Regions from separate parts of the Pseudomonas sp. IT-347P genome, predicted to be linked through region 3. Evidence: predicted binding sites of a transcription regulator. Region 3 holds the regulator's gene; each other region holds the start of a gene.
The links. Region 3 encodes FliA, which starts transcription of late flagellar genes. Its sites were predicted from a motif close to CTAAAGTTTNNNNNNNNNNNGCCGNTAA; they were not measured.
Positions count from the first base shown of each region.

Region 1 (6,534 bases), on a different contig from region 3:
CTGGCGCCGCTGTATGCCTCGCAACAAGGGCTGTCGACCGAGCAGGTCGGTCTGTTCATGGGTAGCTGCATTTTTGCCGGGCTGCTGGTGCAGTGGCCGTTGGGCTGGTTGTCCGATCGTTACGACCGGGCGCTGCTGATTCGCTGCTTTGCCGGATTTCTCGCGGTGGCGGCGTTGCCATTGGCGGTGTTGCCGCAGGTCCCGCTGGAAGTGCTGTTCGGGGTTGGCTTCCTCTGTTCGCTGGTGCAATTCTGCTTGTATCCGCTGGCGGTGGCGTTCTCCAACGACCACGTCGAAGGCGATCGTCGTGTGTCGCTGACGGCGATGCTGCTGGTGACCTACGGGGTGGGTGCGAGCATCGGACCGTTGCTCGCGGGTGTGCTGATGAAGCTGTTTGGCAGCCAGAGCCTGTATGCGTTCTTCAGCTTCTTCGCGTTGGTGCTGGTGTGGCGAATCCGGCCGAAAGCCGTGACCAATCTGCATCAGGTCGACGACGCGCCGTTGCATCACGTGGCCATGCCCGACAGCATGTCCAGCTCGCCGCTGGTGGCGGCTCTCGATCCTCGGGTAGACGAGCAAGTGGTGCAGGAGCAGATGGTGCAGGACCCTGTGCAGACACCGGCAAATCCAGAGCCTGAATCTGAGGCTCAGCCAGAGCCAGCGGCAGTGGTCGAACCGGATCGCGACACTGACACCGACACGCCTGCGCCCGATCTCAGCGGCGGCAGACCCTGAACTGAACAAAAAACACCGCGCATAAAAAAGGGCAGTCCCGCCAAGGACTGCCCTTCTTATTGATCGCGACGAATCAAAGATCGTCTTTGTCGAAGCGGCGTGCTTCCCGCTGTAACTGATACACGAAACGCTCAACGTTGCGCGCTGCCTGACCACTGATGTTGTGGAAGCGCAGGCCGGCAAAAGTGATGTTGAGTTTTTCTTCAAAGTGCAGATAGCGCAGTTCGACGGAAATCGGCTGATTACCGAACAGCGGCGGGGCGATCAATCGGTCATAGACCTGGCCCAGTTGCAGACGGTCAGTGATATCGCCGTCGAAACGGAACTTGCAACCGGTCGCAGAGATATCCAGCAGCTTGCCCTGCAGAGGCGATTTGAGCTTTTCCCCGCCCAGCTCAACGCTGACCAGATCGGTCAGTTTCAACGCAGCCCGGAAGGCATTGCGGCGCTGGTGATAAACCACTTCGGTCGGCAGCTCGCCGGTGTAGAAGCGATCACCGTCGGATTCCTCGATATTCAGCTTGCCGGTGCATTCCCAGGCAATACGCACGCCATCATGAAAGCCTTCAACCTTGAACGGCTCTCCGGCCTGCAGAAAACGTTCGCCATCACGCGGGATCATCTCGTCCAGGGCGATCGAAGCGCTGTCGCGGTCGACTTTGATCAGATAGCTCTGGAAGCGCTGACTGCGCTCATGAAAGGTAATGATCAGCGGATCGTGGCTGTCTTGCAGCTGGCGCAGGTTGCTGGAGATTTCCAGTGGCGTGGTGAGCACCTTAGGGGGCTGCGGAGCATCATCCGCGCTGAGGGCGTTGGACACGGTTTATCAATCTCCAGACAAAATATGACGACTAGCCAGCATTTTGCCAGCATGTTTCGCAGGTAGATAGTGCTGGCGCATCAACGGCTCATGCCTGGCTGAGCGGACGCGGTGTGGCGGGTTTGGCAAATGTACCGCTGGCGTTATACAGGGCCGGCGCCTCACCACCGGTGAGGATCTTCAGCTGATTGGCCGTGGCGGCCTGCTGGATCTGGATCGACTGGCCATTCTTGAGGTTGGCCGCCTGGCACTGGGCAATCAGGTCGGTCAATGCGTCGCCTTGCGTCAGCAACTGGTCGCCAATGCTCGATTGGCTGGCCAACTGCGCCAGACCTGTACGGTCGGTCGGCAAATTGAGGCTGGCGAGGATTTCACTGCGCTTGCGGCCATGCTGTTCAAGCAGAATGATCAGTGCCTGTTTGTGCGCCAGAATTTCTTCCAGCAACGGCATGTCGCGACCGTGCAACGCGAGGGATTCGGTTTGCAGTAACTCCAGCAATTGTTGAGCTGGAGCAAAGTCGTCGTTGATCAATTGCAATAAGTTAGTGTCGTGCATGGCTGGCCTTGGGTTTTAAGCGTCCAAAAGCCTGGCGCCGGCAAAAGCCTAGCGCTGGGCTTCGAAGTTGAGCAGTTTGCTGGCTACACGGTTGCTGTCGACTTTATAGCTGCCATCGGCAATCGCGGCTTTCAACTCGGCCACACGGGCTTTGTCGACAGCAGGTTGATCGCGCAGCTTGTCAGTGACCTTCTGCAACTGTTGAGCCTCATTGCTGAGGTGTACCGATTCCCCGCTTTTTGCGGTACTGGCCGGTTCGGCCTGGGTATTCAGCGGCGCAGAGGTGCCGGTTTCGGCGGTTTCCTTGGCGTTGCTGGTACGTGTACTGCCTGTAACTGACGAGGAGCTGTTCAAACGGCTGAAATCGATGACCATGATAAAAACCTCTGGGAATTTGGACGCTTGCCATGTTTTCGGCCATCCCCTGGAAAACTTTAGGCACATTTGCAATGAGCCTTGCATGCGCCGGCGCGTGTCCTGCTGCGGCACAGTTTAGGGAACAGCCGGGGCCAGCGCCAGTTTTCTACATCGCCACTTCCACTTGGCCCGGCGCGGTGACTTGCGCCTTGATGACCCGTTGCGAGTTGAGGTTTTTCACCCGGATCTGTTCTTTCAAACCGCCATTGGCCAGCGCTTCGCCGGGCATGCGCACGGCGAGTGTGCCGCTGCGCGCGGTGATCACGACTTGATCGCCCTTGCGAATGACTTCCGCCTGTTCCAGATGAACCAGGGTAATGACCTGATCGGCTACCGTTGGTCGGGTCAATTTTTGCCCGATCGCTTCGTCAACGGAGGTCAGAAAGCCCTGGTTGATCTGACTGATGTCGCGCTCCCGCAAGGTCACGTCCTGCGGCTCTATAATCCCGGCCCGTTTGAGCGGGCGCGTAGTGGTTACGATCTCGCGAAACAGGCGGACTTGAGCGGGCACGAACACGGTCCAGGGCGAGGCGCCCTCACAGCGAACCTTCACGGTAACCCGGCCCAGCGGACGTGCTGGGCTCTCCAAAGTGGCTGTCAATTCCTTGTCGCACATAGGCATGCGCATACGGGGATCGAGCTGGTTTACTTCGATTTCGTAACGGCCTTCCGTTTGACTGGTAGCCAGATAGTCTTCTACGGTGAATTCAAGAAAGCCCTGAGTGACGCCGATAAGCATGTCAGGCAAGGTAACCGCATCAGCAATGGCAGGGCTGCCAGCGAAAAAGCAGCAAATGGCAGACGCAGCACAAAACCCTCTGCGGAGAGGTGATGTCAGGCGTCGAAAAAATGTCGTTTGAGCGTTCATGCAAGTTAAAAAGCAAGCGCCGTGCCGTTTAGCAATGAATGTGCGTCGCAACAACACTTGGCGTTGGTGTAGGAGTCTGGGGCATGGCTGGTGTAATGGATTCGGTGAACCAGCGCACGCAACTGGTGGGGCAGAATCGCCTGGAGCTGTTGTTGTTCCGTCTTGACGGTCAGCAGCTCTACGGAATCAACGTGTTCAAGGTACGGGAAGTGTTGCAGTGCCCGTCGCTGACGTTGATGCCCAAGTCCAGTCCTGTCGTGTGCGGGGTGGCAAATATCCGGGGGGCGACCATTCCGATCCTTGATCTGGCGATGGCCACCGGTTCCGGAGCGTTGAAAGACAAGAACAACCCGTTCGTGATCATCACGGAGTACAACACCAAGACGCAGGGTTTCCTGGTCCGCTCGGTGGAGCGCATCGTCAACATGAACTGGGAAGAGATTCATCCACCACCCAAGGGCACGGGTCGCGATCATTACCTGACCGCTGTGACTCGGGTGGACAATCAGTTAGTCGAAATCATCGACGTCGAGAAAGTGCTGGCCGAAGTTGCGCCGACACCGGAAGCGATTTCGGTGGGCGTGGTCGATGTCGAGACCCAGACCAAGGCACTGTCGTTGCGTGTCTTGACGGTCGATGACTCGTCGGTGGCGCGCAAGCAGGTCACGCGTTGTCTGCAGACCATCGGTGTCGAAGTGGTGGCGCTGAACGACGGCAAGCAGGCGCTGGATTACCTGCGCAAGCTGGTCGATGAGGGCAAGAAGCCGGAAGAAGAGTTCCTGATGATGATTTCCGACATCGAGATGCCGGAGATGGACGGGTACACCCTGACGGCGGAAATCCGCGGCGACGCACGCATGCAAAAGCTTCATATCATCCTGCATACTTCGTTGTCGGGGGTATTCAATCAGGCGATGGTCAAGAAAGTCGGTGCTGATGACTTTTTGGCCAAATTCCGTCCTGATGACCTCGCATCCCGGGTAGTCGACCGGATCAAAGCAGCAGATATCAGCTAGGCGCGTTTTGCTCCTGGCGGTCAACACGATTTAAGAGGCGGCATCATTGTCTACGGGTAATTTGGATTTCGAACAGTTCCGGGTCTTCCTGGAAAAAGCCTGTGGCATTCTGCTCGGTGAAAACAAGCAGTATCTGGTCTCGAGCCGTCTCAACAAACTGATGGAGCAGCAAGGCATCAAGTCCCTGGGTGAGCTGGTTCAGCGCATCCAGACCCAGCCGCGCAGCGGTTTGCGCGAGCAGGTGGTCGATGCCATGACGACCAACGAAACCCTGTGGTTTCGTGACACCTATCCGTTTGAAGTCTTGAAGAACAAGGTACTGCCGGAAGCGATCAAGGCGAGCCCCAACCAGCGCCTGCGGATCTGGTCGGCAGCCTGCTCGTCGGGTCAGGAACCGTATTCGCTGTCGATGTCGATCGACGAGTTCGAGCGCAGCAATCTTGGCCAGTTGAAGATGGGCGTGCAGATCGTTGCCACCGACCTGTCGGGCAGCATGCTCAACAACTGCAAGACCGGCGAGTACGACAGCCTGGCCATCGGCCGTGGCCTGTCGCCGGAACGCCTGCAACGCTATTTCGACCCGAAAGGGCCGGGACGCTGGGTGATCAAGGCGCCGATCAAGAACCGTGTGGAATTTCGCTCGTTCAACCTGCTCGACAGCTATGCCGCGCTGGGCAAGTTCGACATCGTGTTCTGCCGCAACGTGTTGATCTACTTCTCTGCCGAAGTGAAGAAAGACATCCTGTTGCGCATTCACAGCACGTTGAAGCCGGGCGGTTATCTGTTCCTTGGCGCCTCCGAAGCGTTGAACGGTTTGCCGGATCACTACCAGATGGTTCAGTGCAGCCCGGGGATCATTTACCAGGCGAAATGATTGCAGTAGCAATAAAAACGGGAGACCCCAAAAGGTCTTCCGTTTTTTTGTGCCTGAATTATCTCCCAAACCACCAAAAATCCCCTTGTGGGAGCGGGCTTGCTCGCGAAGGCGGTGTGTCAGTCAATATTTGGTTTTCTGATACGCCGCCTTCGCGAGCAAGCCCGCTCCCACAGTTGTCCGGCGGTGGTAGTGAGGGAGGAGGCAAGCGGCAGAAAAGCGGCATCCAGCGGAAACCGGTTGCCGCTTTTCTGGCATTGCCGCTTTGCCGACTCCCGGCAAAGCCCCGGTTTATGGGGCTTTTATGGTTTGGCACGGCGCTTGCTAAAGCTCAGTTACGAAAAACCGGTCACCTGAAGGTTCCCGACATGAGCATCAGCTTCGATAAAGCGCTCGGCATTCACGAAAAGGCATTGGGCTTCCGCGCCCAGCGTGCCGAAGTACTGGCCAACAACATCGCCAACGCCGATACCCCGAACTACAAGGCGCGGGATCTGGACTTCTCCAAAGTGCTTGAAGCACAGACCCAGAAAAACGCCAACGGCACCATCGCCCTGAACATGACCAACAGCCGTCACATCGAAGCTGAAGGTCTGGGCAACGGCGACGAATCGCTGCTGTATCGCACGCCGATGCAACCTTCGATCGACCAGAACACCGTGGACGCCCAACTGGAACAGTCGAACTACGCGGAAAACGCCGTCGGCTTCCAGGCCAGCTTCACCCTGCTCAACAGCAAATTCAAAGGGCTGGTGTCAGCCCTGCGCGGAGAGTAATCCATGTCCCTGTCCAGCGTTTTCAACATTGCCGGCAGCGGCATGAGCGCACAAACCACGCGTCTGAACACCGTGGCCTCGAACATCGCCAACGCCGAAACCGTTTCATCGAGCATCGACCAGACCTACCGTGCCCGTCACCCGGTGTTCGCCACCATGTTCCAGGGCGGTCAGAACAGCGGCAGCAACTCGCTGTTCCAGAGCCAGGATGCGGCCGGTCAAGGCGTACAGGTACTTGGTGTGGTTGAAGACCAGAGCAACCTCGAAGCGCGCTATGAGCCGAACCATCCGGCGGCCGACGCCAAAGGCTACGTCTACTACCCGAACGTCAACGTGGTGGAAGAGATGGCTGACATGATTTCCGCGAGCCGGTCGTTCCAGACCAACGCCGAAATGATGAACACCGCCAAAACCATGATGCAGAAGGTACTGACCCTCGGTCAGTAATAAGGGGCGACTGCCATGAGTGTTT
Region 1 is NZ_CATKPQ010000057.1:4,719-11,252, forward strand. Features, by position in the region: gene ACM6IV_RS22445 (MFS transporter) at 1-735, shown strand, start outside; gene ACM6IV_RS22450 (flagellar brake protein) at 809-1,555, opposite strand; gene ACM6IV_RS22455 (flagella synthesis protein FlgN) at 1,644-2,111, opposite strand; gene flgM (flagellar biosynthesis anti-sigma factor FlgM) at 2,160-2,486, opposite strand; gene flgA (flagellar basal body P-ring formation chaperone FlgA) at 2,635-3,396, opposite strand; gene ACM6IV_RS22470 (chemotaxis protein CheV) at 3,480-4,412, shown strand; gene cheR (protein-glutamate O-methyltransferase CheR) at 4,459-5,286, shown strand; gene flgB (flagellar basal body rod protein FlgB) at 5,655-6,062, shown strand; gene flgC (flagellar basal body rod protein FlgC) at 6,066-6,509, shown strand; gene flgD (flagellar hook assembly protein FlgD) at 6,525-6,534, shown strand, end outside.
Region 1: the regulator FliA is predicted to act here: its motif matches at 2,522-2,549, upstream of flgM (flagellar biosynthesis anti-sigma factor FlgM).

Region 2 (6,534 bases), on a different contig from region 3:
AGCTTCACCCTGTCCTCGGCCATCAAAGGCAAATACGGCCTGGTGTTCTTCTATCCACTGGACTTCACCTTCGTCTGCCCGTCCGAGCTGATCGCTCTGGACAACCGTATGGCTGACTTCAAGGCCCGCAACGTTGAAGTGGTCGCTGTGTCGATCGACTCTCACTTCACCCACAATGCATGGCGCAACACGCCAGTGAACAATGGCGGCATCGGCCAGGTGAAATACACCATGGCTGCCGACATGAAGCACGACATCGCCAAGGCTTACGACGTTGAGTCCGAAGGCGGCGTGGCTTTCCGTGGCGCGTTTCTGATCGACGACAAAGGCGTGGTTCGCTCGCAGATCATCAACGACCTGCCGCTGGGCCGTAACATGGAAGAGCTGATCCGTCTGGTCGACGCTCTGCAATTCCACGAAGAGCACGGCGAAGTCTGCCCTGCCAACTGGAAAAAAGGCGACAAAGGCATGAACGCTTCGCCAGAAGGCGTCGCGGCTTACCTGACCGAAAACGCTGCTGCCCTGTAAGGCGCAACGTCGAGGTACAAAAAAACCGGCCCACGTGGCCGGTTTTTTTATGCGCGGGCTTTACCCGACGACCATCATCAGTCGTCGAAATCTTCCCAGCCGCCCATCTGTTTCCAGCGGTTGACGATGCCGCAGAACAGCTCAGCGGTTTTCTCGGTGTCGTAACGCGCCGAGTGCGCCTCACGACCGTCGAAATCGATGTCGGCGGCCTGGCAGGCTTTTGCCAGCACGGTTTGACCGTACGCCAGACCGGCCAGCGTCGCGGTGTCGAAGCTGGAGAACGGGTGGAACGGGTTGCGCTTCATGTCCAGACGCGCAACGGCCGCGTTCAGGAAGCCAAGGTCGAAGCTGCTGTTGTGCCCGACCAGGATCGCGCGCTTGCAGCCGTTGGCCTTCAGCGCCTTGCGGATACCACGGAAAATGTCGGTCAGTGCGGTTTCTTCACTGACCGCCATACGCAGTGGGTGATCCAGTTTGATCCCGGTGAACTCCAGCGCCGCTGCTTCGATGTTGGCGCCTTCGAACGGCTCAACGCGGAAGAAGTAGGTGTGATCCGGGTAAACGAACCCCTTTTCATCCATGGCGATAGTGGTCGCGGCAATCTCCAGCAAGGCATCGGTGGCCGAGTTGAAGCCACCGGTCTCTACGTCAACGACAACCGGCAGGTAGCCGCGAAAGCGTGCTGCCATCGGGTGACGGGAACCGCCACCACCACTTTGACCGTCCAGTTCGTCGTCGAAATGGTCTTCACTCACGCGTGTTCCTCCAGCAGGCGCCAGCGCAGTTTTTCACCGGCGCGCAGCGGGATAACGGTCAGCTCGCCAAACGGCAGGCTGGTCGGGGCAGTCCATTCTTCACGAACCAGGGTAATGCGATCGGTGTTTGCCGGCAGGCCGTAGAAGCGCGGGCCGTTGAGGCTGGCGAAGGCTTCGAGCTTGTTCAGCGCGTTACGCTGTTCGAACGCTTCGGCATACAGCTCGATGGCGGCGTACGCGGTGTAGCAGCCGGCGCAGCCGCAAGCAGCTTCCTTGGCATGCTGGGCGTGCGGTGCCGAGTCGGTGCCGAGGAAGAACTTCGCGCTGCCACTGGTGGCGGCGTCGAGCAGGGCTTCCTGGTGCGTATTGCGCTTGAGGATCGGCAGGCAATAGAAGTGCGGCCGAATCCCGCCCACCAGCATGTGGTTGCGGTTGTAGAGCAGGTGGTGCGCGGTGATGGTCGCACCAACGTTGGCCGAAGCCTCGTTGACGAACTGCACGGCGTCAGCGGTGGTGATGTGTTCGAACACCACTTTCAGCGTCGGGAAACGCTCGACCACGCGGCGCATGTGCTCATCGATGAAGATCTTCTCGCGGTCGAACACATCGACGTCGCCACGAGTGACTTCACCGTGGATCAGCAGCGGCATGCCGACTTCAGCCATGGCTTCCAGTGCCGGGAAGATCTTGTCGATGCTGGTCACACCAGAATCGGAGTTGGTGGTGGCGCCGGCCGGGTACAGCTTGGCGGCGTGCACGAAACCGCTGGCCTTGGCTTCACGAATTTCTTCGGGCTGGGTACGGTCGGTGAGGTACAGCACCATCAACGGCTCGAAGCGACTGCCGGCCGGGCGGGCAGCGAGAATCCGCTGGCGATAGCCGTCGGCTTCAGCGGCGTTGCGCACCGGAGGTACCAGGTTGGGCATGATGATGGCGCGGCCAAAGGTGCGCGCCACATCGGCAACGGTATTGGTCAACACGGCACCATCGCGAAGATGAATGTGCCAGTCGTCGGGACGCAGCAGGGTCAGGCGGTCGGACATGAGGGGATTCCAGGCGGGTCAAACTGAGGCGAATGCTACCGGAAAAGACTCTTGCAGGCACTCGCTATCAAGTTTTGCGGGAACCTTCCGATATCCCGTAGGTATGCCGTAAACATAGTGTGAATCGGTGTTTGTGTTTCACAAGCCAATGGAGCCTCCCGTGCGCCAGCGTTATTTAGCCTTGCTCAGTGTGTTCGCCAGCCTTCCGGCGATGGCGCTCACGTACCAGACCCGTCTGGAGAACATTGAGTGGACGGTCGCCGGCGACAAGTTCGAATGTCGTCTGACCCAACCGATCACTGATTTCGGCTCGGGCGAGTTCGTGCGCAAGGCGGGTGAACAGGCGATATTCCGTCTGAATGCCTACAACGCCATGCTCGGCGGCGGCTCTGCAACCTTGCTGGCGGCGGCTGCACCCTGGCAGCCGGGGCGTGGTGACATCAACCTGGGTTCCGTGAGGCTCGGCAGCGGCAACGTCTTGTTCAACAGCTCGCAATCCCAGGCCGGAGGCCTTATCAGCGGTCTGCTGGATGGTCGCAGCCCGGTCGTGCGCCGCGCGTCTGGCGATGGCCGCGTTTCGGAAGTGCGCCTGTTGCCGGTCAAGTTCAGCAAGGCGTTCAATGACTACCAAACGTGTGTGGCGAAACTGCTGCCGCAGAATTTCGATCAGATCAAACAGTCGCAGATCGGCTTTCCCGGCGAAGGTGTTGATCTGGATCCTGCTGCAAAAGCCAAGCTGCAAGTGATGCTCGAATACATGAAGGCTGATCCGACGGTCAATCACATCGAGCTCGACGGCCATTCCGACAACAGCGGCAATCGTTTGACCAACCGTGAACTGTCACGCCGGCGAGCGCTGGCAGTGGTCGACTTCTTCAAGGCAAACGGCATTCAGGAATCGCAGATCACCGTGCGCTTCCATGGCGAGCAATATCCCATTGTGCCGAACACCAATGCGGCCAATCGCGCGAAGAACCGTCGGGTCAATGTGAAACTGGCGCGCGTGGCTCCAGCCACGGCTCCGGCACCGCAAGCGAGCACGCCAGCCAGCACTGCAGCAACTTCCTGACCCGCCGGTCATCGTCGCGCACTCGACAGAATCTGTCGCTTTGTCGTCTTAAGCTGTCGCGCCTCTGTAAATTATTGCGTTGGAGCGGTAGACTCCCCGGCTTTCCGTAGAACCCCGTGGAGTGATGGCATGGCGGACGTAAACAAGGTCGTTCTGGCGTATTCCGGCGGCCTGGACACTTCGGTGATCCTCAAGTGGCTGCAGGATACTTATAACTGTGAAGTGGTGACCTTCACCGCTGATCTCGGTCAAGGCGAAGAGGTCGAGCCGGCCCGCGCCAAGGCTCAGGCCATGGGCGTCAAAGAAATCTACATCGACGACCTGCGCGAAGAATTCGTGCGTGATTTCGTGTTCCCGATGTTCCGCGCCAACACCGTTTACGAAGGCGAGTACCTGCTGGGTACTTCCATCGCACGTCCGCTGATCGCCAAACGTCTGATCGAGATCGCCAACGAAACCGGCGCTGACGCCATTTCCCATGGCGCCACCGGCAAAGGCAACGACCAGGTGCGCTTCGAACTGGGCGCCTACGCACTCAAGCCAGGCGTGAAAGTGATTGCTCCCTGGCGTGAGTGGGACCTGCTGTCCCGCGAGAAGCTGATGGACTACGCCGAGAAGCATGCGATCCCGATCGAGCGTCACGGCAAGAAGAAGTCCCCGTACTCGATGGACGCCAACCTGCTGCACATCTCCTATGAAGGTGGCGTGCTGGAAGACACCTGGACCGAGCACGAAGAAGACATGTGGCGCTGGACCGTCTCCCCGGAGAAGGCTCCCGACACCCCGCAATACCTGGAACTGACCTATCGCAACGGCGACATCGTTGCGCTGGATGGCGTCGAAATGACCCCGGCCACCGTACTGGCGACCTTGAACAAGATCGGCGGCGCTCACGGTATCGGCCGTCTCGACATCGTCGAAAACCGTTACGTCGGCATGAAGTCCCGTGGCTGCTACGAAACCCCGGGCGGCACCATCATGCTGCGCGCGCACCGCGCCATTGAATCGATCACTCTGGACCGCGAAGTCGCTCACCTCAAAGACGAGCTGATGCCGAAATACGCCAGCCTGATCTACACCGGTTACTGGTGGAGCCCTGAGCGCTTGATGCTGCAACAGATGATCGATGCGTCCCAGGTCAACGTGAACGGCGTTGTGCGCCTGAAACTGTACAAGGGCAACGTGATCGTCACCGGCCGCAAGTCCGACGATTCGCTGTTCGACGCCAACATCGCGACCTTCGAAGAAGATGGCGGTGCTTACAATCAGGCTGACGCGGCAGGCTTCATCAAGCTCAATGCGCTGCGCATGCGCATTGCTGCCAACAAGGGTCGCAAGTTGTTCTAAGCGCTCCAGACTGACATGTAATGAAAAGGGCGGCCTTGTCATCGAGACAAGGTCGCCCTTTTTGCATGGTTGTTTGTCTGCGTTTGAGCGAGCCATATTCCTGAGCCATGTACGGGGGGGTGACTACAGCTCATCTTTCATGTCCGTCCCAATAGCGTTACCGCTTGTGCACACAGGTTATAAACAATACAAAGCGTTTTTCCTGAGCCTTTCTTGACGTGTTTGATCTGCAGCCGTGCATTCTGCGTCAGTAGAACGTCCGATATGTGATTGGAAAGAAACACGACCACCCGGGCTGACTTGCGGTCGAGGTTTCGAATATTTTCCAGAATCGTGGCTAATTCTCTCGATGCATCGACATCCCGTGCGTCGATGAGATGCAGGTCGCTGATCCACGCTGGCAACTGTATGTCGTGCTGAACAATCTGTTTGGTTTTTGTGATGATATCCGACGGCGGGTCAGGCGCGTTGTGGACTTTGCACGCTTCTTTGCATTCGACATTGCCCGATTTGCAGGGTAAGACACAACTTGATAGCCCAAACGTACCTTGCGCGGATGGCTCCGGCGTCGATGTGTTGCGCTTGGTATCGCGATCATTGTTATCTATTACTTTTAAAAAGTTCTTGTCTTTTCCGAAGTCGGAGGGTGAATAAAGGGAGCGGTAGTTAAAGTTCAAGGTGATAAAGAAAAGAAATAACAAGTAGAACGGAAAGCTGATCAGGAACCATACGTAAATCTCTCGATCCTTATTGTCCAGAAATGGCAAGGATACCGCAGCTGATGTTTCGGAAATGGCGGCAAATATCGCGATGACTGTCATTGGGTTATTGATCTTGTTTTTTATTTTCAACATGTTTGTGCTCTTTTGTCTGGTCTTTCTCATAGTTGTGAATTTACGTTGTTTGAGTTGTTTTGAGTGGATGGTTGATGCTTATCTTTATAGCAAAAGTGTGGGGTCTGGTATAAATATCTTGTTTCAAGTGTTTAAGTTTTTCTACCTGTTGTCGTGTTGATGTGGCGGCTGTTACTTTGTGTTCTGATTTGCAATTAATGTTTTCATACTCGCGCAGGCTCAGACCTGATCAGGCGTAATAAACCTCAGCGGCGATTCCGGGTTTTTGGCTGTTAGTCGTAGTTTGTAACAAGTTGAACAGGCGAGGGTTGTCCCCTTTGAAGCAAGAACCAGCGTCGGATTTTTAGAGGGGGAGCGGTTTTTTGTAGGATTAATCCGCAATGACTGTAGGGTATGTCTCTCGATGCAAGTGCATGATAACCGCGTCATGCCATAGAGCAAGTGACTGGGCTATTGTGCGTGTTCTAAAAATTCGAACAGCGAAACTGGACTTGCCCATGAATAAAGTGCTGATCGTGGATGATCACCCTGTCATTCGTCTTGCGGTACGTATGCTGATGGAACGTCATGGCTACGAAGTCATCGCAGAAACTGATAATGGTGTGGATGCGTTACAACTTGCTCGAGAACAAATGCCGGATATCGTCATTCTGGATATAGGCATACCAAAGCTTGATGGTCTGGAAGTTATCGCGCGCCTGACTTCGACGGCCATGCCTATTAAAGTGCTTGTATTGACCTCTCAGGCGCCCGGGCACTTTTCGATGCGCTGCATGCAGTCGGGGGCAGCCGGTTATGTCTGTAAACAACAGGATCTGACCGAGTTGCTCAGTGCAATCAAGGCAGTATTGTCCGGTTACAGTTATTTCCCGAATCAGGCATTGCATACCGTGCGCACGAGTTTGGGCAATGCCAGTGAAGCCGACATGGTCGATCGT
Region 2 is NZ_CATKPQ010000060.1:61,646-68,179, reverse strand. Features, by position in the region: gene ACM6IV_RS27320 (peroxiredoxin) at 1-528, shown strand, start outside; gene rnt (ribonuclease T) at 606-1,283, opposite strand; gene pyrC (dihydroorotase) at 1,280-2,326, opposite strand; gene ACM6IV_RS27305 (flagellar protein MotY) at 2,487-3,395, shown strand; gene ACM6IV_RS27300 (argininosuccinate synthase) at 3,525-4,742, shown strand; gene ACM6IV_RS27295 (hypothetical protein) at 4,880-5,596, opposite strand; gene ACM6IV_RS27290 (response regulator transcription factor) at 6,094-6,534, shown strand, end outside.
Region 2: the regulator FliA is predicted to act here: its motif matches at 2,393-2,420, upstream of ACM6IV_RS27305 (flagellar protein MotY).

Region 3 (6,534 bases):
GGTTGTAGCACTCGGTATCACTGAGGCGATCGGCCGCGTCCTTGTCCATCACACCGCGTTTAACGGCAATGGAACGCAGAACGTTCGGGTCCATGCCCTTGCCGTCATCGGAGATCGACAGCAGGATATGGTCGCCCTCTTGCTCGGCGGCCAGTACCACGCGACCGCCACGGGCCTTGCCCGAGGCTTCGCGCTCTTCCGGCGACTCGATGCCGTGGTCGACGGCGTTGCGCACCAAGTGGACCAGCGGGTCGGCCAGGGCCTCGACAAGGTTTTTGTCGAGGTCGGTTTCTTCACCCACCAGTTCCAGGTTGATCTCTTTCTTCAGCTGACGCGCGAGGTCGCGAACCAGACGCGGGAAGCGCCCGAAGACCTTTTTGATCGGCTGCATCCGCGTTTTCATCACCGCGGTCTGCAAGTCCGCCGTGACCACGTCGAGGTTCGACACAGCCTTGGACATGGCTTCGTCGCCACTGTTGAGGCCCAGGCGCACCAGACGGTTACGCACCAGCACCAGCTCGCCGACCATGTTCATGATTTCGTCGAGACGTGCGGTGTCGACCCGCACAGTGGTCTCGGCTTCGCTCGCCGGTTTTTCTGGTGGCGGCGCAGCAGCACGGGCCGGAGCCGGTGCAGCGGCAGCCGGTTTCGGCGCTTCGGCTTTCGGCTCAGGCTTGGGCGCCGCTTTCGGCGCAGCAGCCGGAGCGGCCGCAGCCTTGGCGGCAGGCGCAGCAACGGTCGATGCGGAGCCGGCAGTCGCAGCGCTGGCGTCAAACTTGCCTTTGCCGTGCAGTTCGTCGAGCAGCGATTCGAACTCGTGATCGCTGATCAGATCGCTGCCAGCCGCAGCGGCTGCTGGTGCAGCGGGCGCAGCGGGTGCCGAGGCAATCGCCGATTCCAGTGCTTCAACGGCAAAGTTGCCCTTGCCATGCAACTGATCAAGCAGGGCTTCGAATTCGTCGTCGGTGATGTCCGAGCTGTCACCCGCCGCTGGCGCTGTCGGAGCCGCCGCAGTCGGTGCCACGGCATCCGCCGCGAACTGGCCCTTGCCGTGCAACTGATCGAGCAATGACTCGAACTCGGCGTCGGTGATTTCATCGCTGGCGGCTTCACTGGCCGTTTGCGCAGGTGCAGCAGCGACCGGGGCTTCGGCTTCGGCCTTGACGGCGTTCAGCGAGTCCAGCAGCTGTTCGAATTCGTTATCGGTGATGTCGCCCGACGCGTCGCCTTCGACGACCAGTTCTTCGATCATCTCGGCCACAGGCGAAGCCGGGGCTTCGTCCGCCGATTGCGGTTCGGCCAGACGCGCCAAAGCGGCCAGCAGTTCCGGGGTGGCAGCGGTGATCGGCGCACGCTCGCGGACTTCGCTGAACATGCTGTTCACCGCATCCAGTGCTTCGAGAACAACGTCCATCAGTTCTGCATCAACGCGACGCTCACCCTTACGGAGGATGTCGAACACGTTTTCGGCGATGTGACAGCACTCCACCAGCTCATTGAGCTGAAGGAAGCCGGCGCCCCCTTTTACAGTGTGGAAACCGCGAAAAATTGCGTTGAGCAGATCTGCGTCATCCGGGCGGCTTTCCAGCTCGACCAGTTGTTCGGACAGTTGCTCAAGAATCTCGCCGGCCTCAACCAGGAAATCCTGAAGGATCTCTTCATCGGCGCCGAAGCTCATTAATGGGGTGCTCCTACAGGTCTAAAAACCCAAAAAACCTGAAATTCCAAAAAACTCTAGAATCCAAGGCTGGATAACAAATCGTCCACATCGTCCTGACCGGACACAACGTCTTCTCGTTTATCGGCATGAATCTGCGGACCTTCACCCTGCGAGAGATGTTTTTGTGGATCTTTTTCTGCAAGCATCGCGGCGCGGTCATGTTCGATGCCCGCAAAGCGGTCGACCTGACTGGCCATGAGCACGAGTTTGAGTAGATTGCTTTCGACTTCGGTGACCAGTTGGGTCACGCGCTTGATCACCTGACCGGTGAGGTCCTGGTAATCCTGGGCCAGCAGGATGTCGTTGAGATTGCTCGACACCGCACGGTTTTCCGTGCTGCTGCGTGACAGAAAACCGTCGACCCGGCGCGCCAGTTCGCGGAACTCTTCAGCCCCGACCTCGCGACGCATGAAGCGACCCCAATCGGCGCTCAAGGTCTGGGCTTCATCAGCCAGACTGTTGACCACCGGCGTGGCGCTTTCCACCAGATCCATGGTGCGGTTGGCCGCGGCCTCTGTCAGCTTGACCACGTAGCCCAGGCGTTCGGTGGCGTCGGTGATTTGCGACACTTCCTCGGCCTGCGGCATGTGCGGATCGATCTGGAAGTTGACGATCGCACTGTGCAGTTCACGTGTGAGCTTGCCCACTTCCTGGTACAGGCCACGGTCACGGGTCTGATTGAGCTCATGGATCAGTTGCACCGCGTCGCCGAACCTGCCTTTTTCAAGGCTTTCGACCAGTTCGACCGCGTGTTTTTTCAGGGTCGATTCAAAATCGCCCTGTGAAGATTCGTTATGCTCCATAGCTCCCCCGCGCGTTCATCAGCCGATGCGTTCGAAAATCTTCTCGATTTTTTCTTTCAACGCCTGAGCCGTGAAAGGTTTGACTACGTAGCCGTTTACACCGGCCTGAGCGGCTTCGATGATCTGCTCGCGCTTGGCTTCTGCAGTCACCATCAGCACTGGCAGGTGCTTGAGCTTTTCATCGGCACGCACGTGACGCAGCAGGTCGATACCGGTCATGCCCGGCATGTTCCAGTCCGTCACCAGAAAGTCGATGCTGCCGCTGTTGAGCACTGGAATGGCGGTGGTGCCATCGTCAGCCTCGACGGTGTTGGTGAACCCAAGATCACGCAGCAGGTTCTTGATGATCCGCCGCATCGTTGAGAAGTCATCAACGATGAGGATTTTCATGTCTTTGTTCAATTCGACCTCCAAGCAGTCTTAAACGCGCCCAGCACCTGGACGCGCCACTTCAATCAATCGGCGCAGCACTCAAAGACTGTCTGGAGCACAACAGAGCAAGACCGGTGCCGTTTATCACCGCACCAGCCTCGTTCGCAGTGTCCCCACACTGCCTTCAGCGCGCTCGCCACTCCCCCAAACGCCCCCGCAAACGGGCTGCGCACTGGCTGTGTAACTGGCTGACCCGCGATTCACTGACGCCAAGGACTTCACCGATCTCCTTGAGGTTCAGCTCTTCGTCGTAGTACAGCGCCAACACCAGTCGTTCACGCTCCGGCAAATTGGCAATCGCGTCCGCCAGCGCCGCCTGGAAGCGTTCATCTTCCAGATCGCGTGACGGCTCAAGATGAGCACTGGCGCCATCCTCGTGCAGCCCTTCGTGTTCGCCGTCCTGCAACAGGTCGTCGAAACTGAACAGGCGGCTGCCCAAGGTGTCATTCAAAATCCCGTAGTAATCGTCGAGACTCAATTGGAGTTCGGCTGCAACCTCGTGATCTTTAGCGTCACGGCCGGTTTTAGCTTCAATTGAGCGAATTGCGTCGCTGACCATACGGGTATTGCGGTGAACCGAGCGTGGTGCCCAGTCCCCTTTGCGCACTTCGTCGAGCATCGCGCCGCGGATTCGTATGCCCGCGTACGTTTCGAAACTGGCGCCTTTGCTGGCGTCATATTTGGTCGAGACTTCGAGCAGGCCGATCATCCCGGCCTGGATCAGGTCTTCGACCTGCACACTTGCCGGCAAACGCGCCAGCAAGTGGTAGGCAATGCGTTTGACCAGTGGCGCGTAACGCTCGATCAGTTCGTACTGCGCGTCACGTGCCGACTTCTTGTAGTAGTTCATACCGCTTGCGGTCATAGCACGGGCCCTGCCGTTTGCTGCACGAGGCGCTCGACGAAAAATTCAAGGTGGCCACGCGGGTTGGCGGGCAGCGGCCAGGTGTCGACCTTCTGCGCGATCGCCTTGAACGCCAGCGCGCATTTGGAACGCGGAAAGGCTTCGTACACCGCACGCTGCTTCTGCACCGCTTTACGCACGCTTTCGTCGTAAGGCACGGCGCCGACGTATTGTAGGGCCACGTCAAGGAAGCGATCCGTGACCTTGGTCAACTTGGCGAACAGGTTGCGCCCTTCCTGCGGGCTCTGCGCCATGTTGGCGAGAACGCGGAAGCGGTTCATGCCGTAATCGCGGTTGAGCAGTTTGATCAGCGCGTAGGCGTCGGTAATGGAAGTCGGCTCGTCGCAGACCACCAGCAACACTTCTTGCGCGGCGCGGACGAAACTGACTACCGAGTCACCAATACCCGCAGCGGTGTCGATCACCAGCACGTCGAGATTGTCGCCGATGTCGCTGAATGCCTGAATCAGACCGGCATGTTGCGCCGGACTCAGGTGCACCATGCTCTGCGTGCCGGACGCCGCCGGCACGATGCGAATGCCACCGGGGCCTTGCAACAGCACGTCGCGCAATTCGCAACGGCCTTCGATGACGTCGGCCAGCGTGCGTTTAGGGGTCAGACCCAACAATACGTCAACGTTCGCCAGACCGAGGTCGGCGTCCAGCAGCATGACCCGACGGCCAAGCTCTGCCAGCGCCAGCGACAAGTTCACTGACACGTTAGTCTTGCCGACGCCACCTTTGCCGCCGGTCACCGCGATCACCTGTACGGGATGCATGCTGCCCATGTTATTTCTTTACCTTGTCTTGCATAGACGGAGGCCACATTACTGGCTGCGCGTTCACAAACGGAACAATGCATGGCAGACCATCGATGTAGGTACAAAAACTGTTCATGAATACCTCAGCCAACCTGCTTGGTCGGGCTGTGATAGATATCAGCGAACATGTCAGCCATGGCTTCTTCGCTGGGTTCTTCCTGCATTTGCACGCTGACGGCGCGGCTGACCAGTTGATGACGGCGCGGCAGATGCAAATCATCCGGAATCCGTGGGCCATCGGTCAGGTACGCGACCGGCAATTCATGACTGATCGCCAGGCTTAACACTTCGCCAAGGCTGGCCGTTTCATCCAGTTTAGTCAGGATGCAGCCGGCAAGCCCGCAACGCTTGTAACTGTGATAAGCGGCGGTTAGAACCTGTTTCTGGCTGGTGGTTGCCAAGACCAGATAATTTTTTGAGCGAATGCCACGTCCGGCCAGACTTTCGAGCTGCATGCGCAGGGCCGGATCGCTGGCCTGCAGGCCGGCGGTATCGATCAGCACCACGCGTTTGCGCAGCAACGGATCCAGCGCTTGCACCAGCGATTGGCCCGGGTCGACGTGAGTCACCGGCACATTGAGAATGCGACCCAGCGTCTTCAGTTGTTCCTGCGCACCGATGCGGAAGCTGTCCATGCTCACCAGCGCGACATTCTGCGCGCCGTATTTCAGCACATAACGCGCGGCAAGCTTGGCGAGTGTAGTGGTCTTGCCCATGCCGGCCGGGCCGACCATGGCAATCACACCGCCCTCTTCCAGCGGCTCGACTTCCGGTACGGCAATCATCCGTGCCAGGTGCGCGAGGAGCATGCGCCAGGCCTGACGCGGCTCTTCGATATCAGTGATCAGCGCCAGCAGATCGCGCGACAACGGCCCGGACAGACCGATGCGTTGCAGACGGCGATACAGGTTGGCTTGGGCCGGACGGCTGCCTTGCAGCTGATTCCAGGCGAGGGTGCCGAGCTGAACTTCCATCAGCTCGCGCAGGCTGTTCAATTCAAAGCGCATCGAATCCAGCGCACGCGGATCGACACCGCCGGAGGACTGCGCAGGCGCCGGAGCCGGACGTGGCGGTGCGGCATAGGTCGGCTCGCTCAGCGGCTCGGCAGCGGTCAGTGGCAGGCCTGCCGTCAACGGCAGCCCGGCAAAGATCTGGCGATTGCTATTGCCGTCGGCTTCGCCACGCAGGCTCAACTCGGCCTGGGCAGTGACGATGCGCGACTGGGTCTTGCGCAGCTCGTCTTCGAGTTCCATGTTCGGAACCCGTGGCGCCAGCGCCGACAATTTGTAATCCAGTGCCGCCGTCAGCTCGACACCGCCGGCAATGCGGCGGTTGCCAATGATGGCGGCATCAGCGCCCAGCTCATCACGAACCAGCTTCATGGCCTGACGCATATCGGCGGCAAAGAAACGCTTAACTTGCATAAACCACTACCTCAGCCGTTGGGCCCTACTGTCGCAACGATGGTCACTTGCTTGTTGTCCGGTATTTCCTGGTAGGCCAGCACATGCAGCCCAGGGACTGCGAGGCGGCCAAAGCGCGAGAGCATCGCGCGGATCGGGCCGGCTACCAAAAGAATCACCGGCTGACCTTGCATTTCCTGACGCTGCGCCGCTTCGATGAGCGAACGCTGCAGCTTCTCGGCCATGCTTGGCTCCAGCAGAACGCCCTCTTCCGAGCCTTGTCCTGCCTTCTGCAGACTATTGAGCAATATTTGTTCCAACCTTGGTTCCAAGGTGATCACAGGCAGCTCCGACTCAGTGCCTACAATGCTTTGGACGATGGCGCGGGATACGCCGACCCGCACAGCGGCCACCAGCGCGGCGGTATCTTGACTCTTCGCGGCGTTGTTGG
Region 3 is NZ_CATKPQ010000003.1:115,910-122,443, forward strand. Features, by position in the region: gene ACM6IV_RS02180 (chemotaxis protein CheA) at 1-1,678, opposite strand, end outside; gene ACM6IV_RS02185 (protein phosphatase CheZ) at 1,735-2,523, opposite strand; gene ACM6IV_RS02190 (chemotaxis response regulator CheY) at 2,542-2,913, opposite strand; gene fliA (RNA polymerase sigma factor FliA) at 3,080-3,820, opposite strand; gene fleN (flagellar synthesis regulator FleN) at 3,817-4,647, opposite strand; gene flhF (flagellar biosynthesis protein FlhF) at 4,764-6,104, opposite strand; gene flhA (flagellar biosynthesis protein FlhA) at 6,116-6,534, opposite strand, start outside.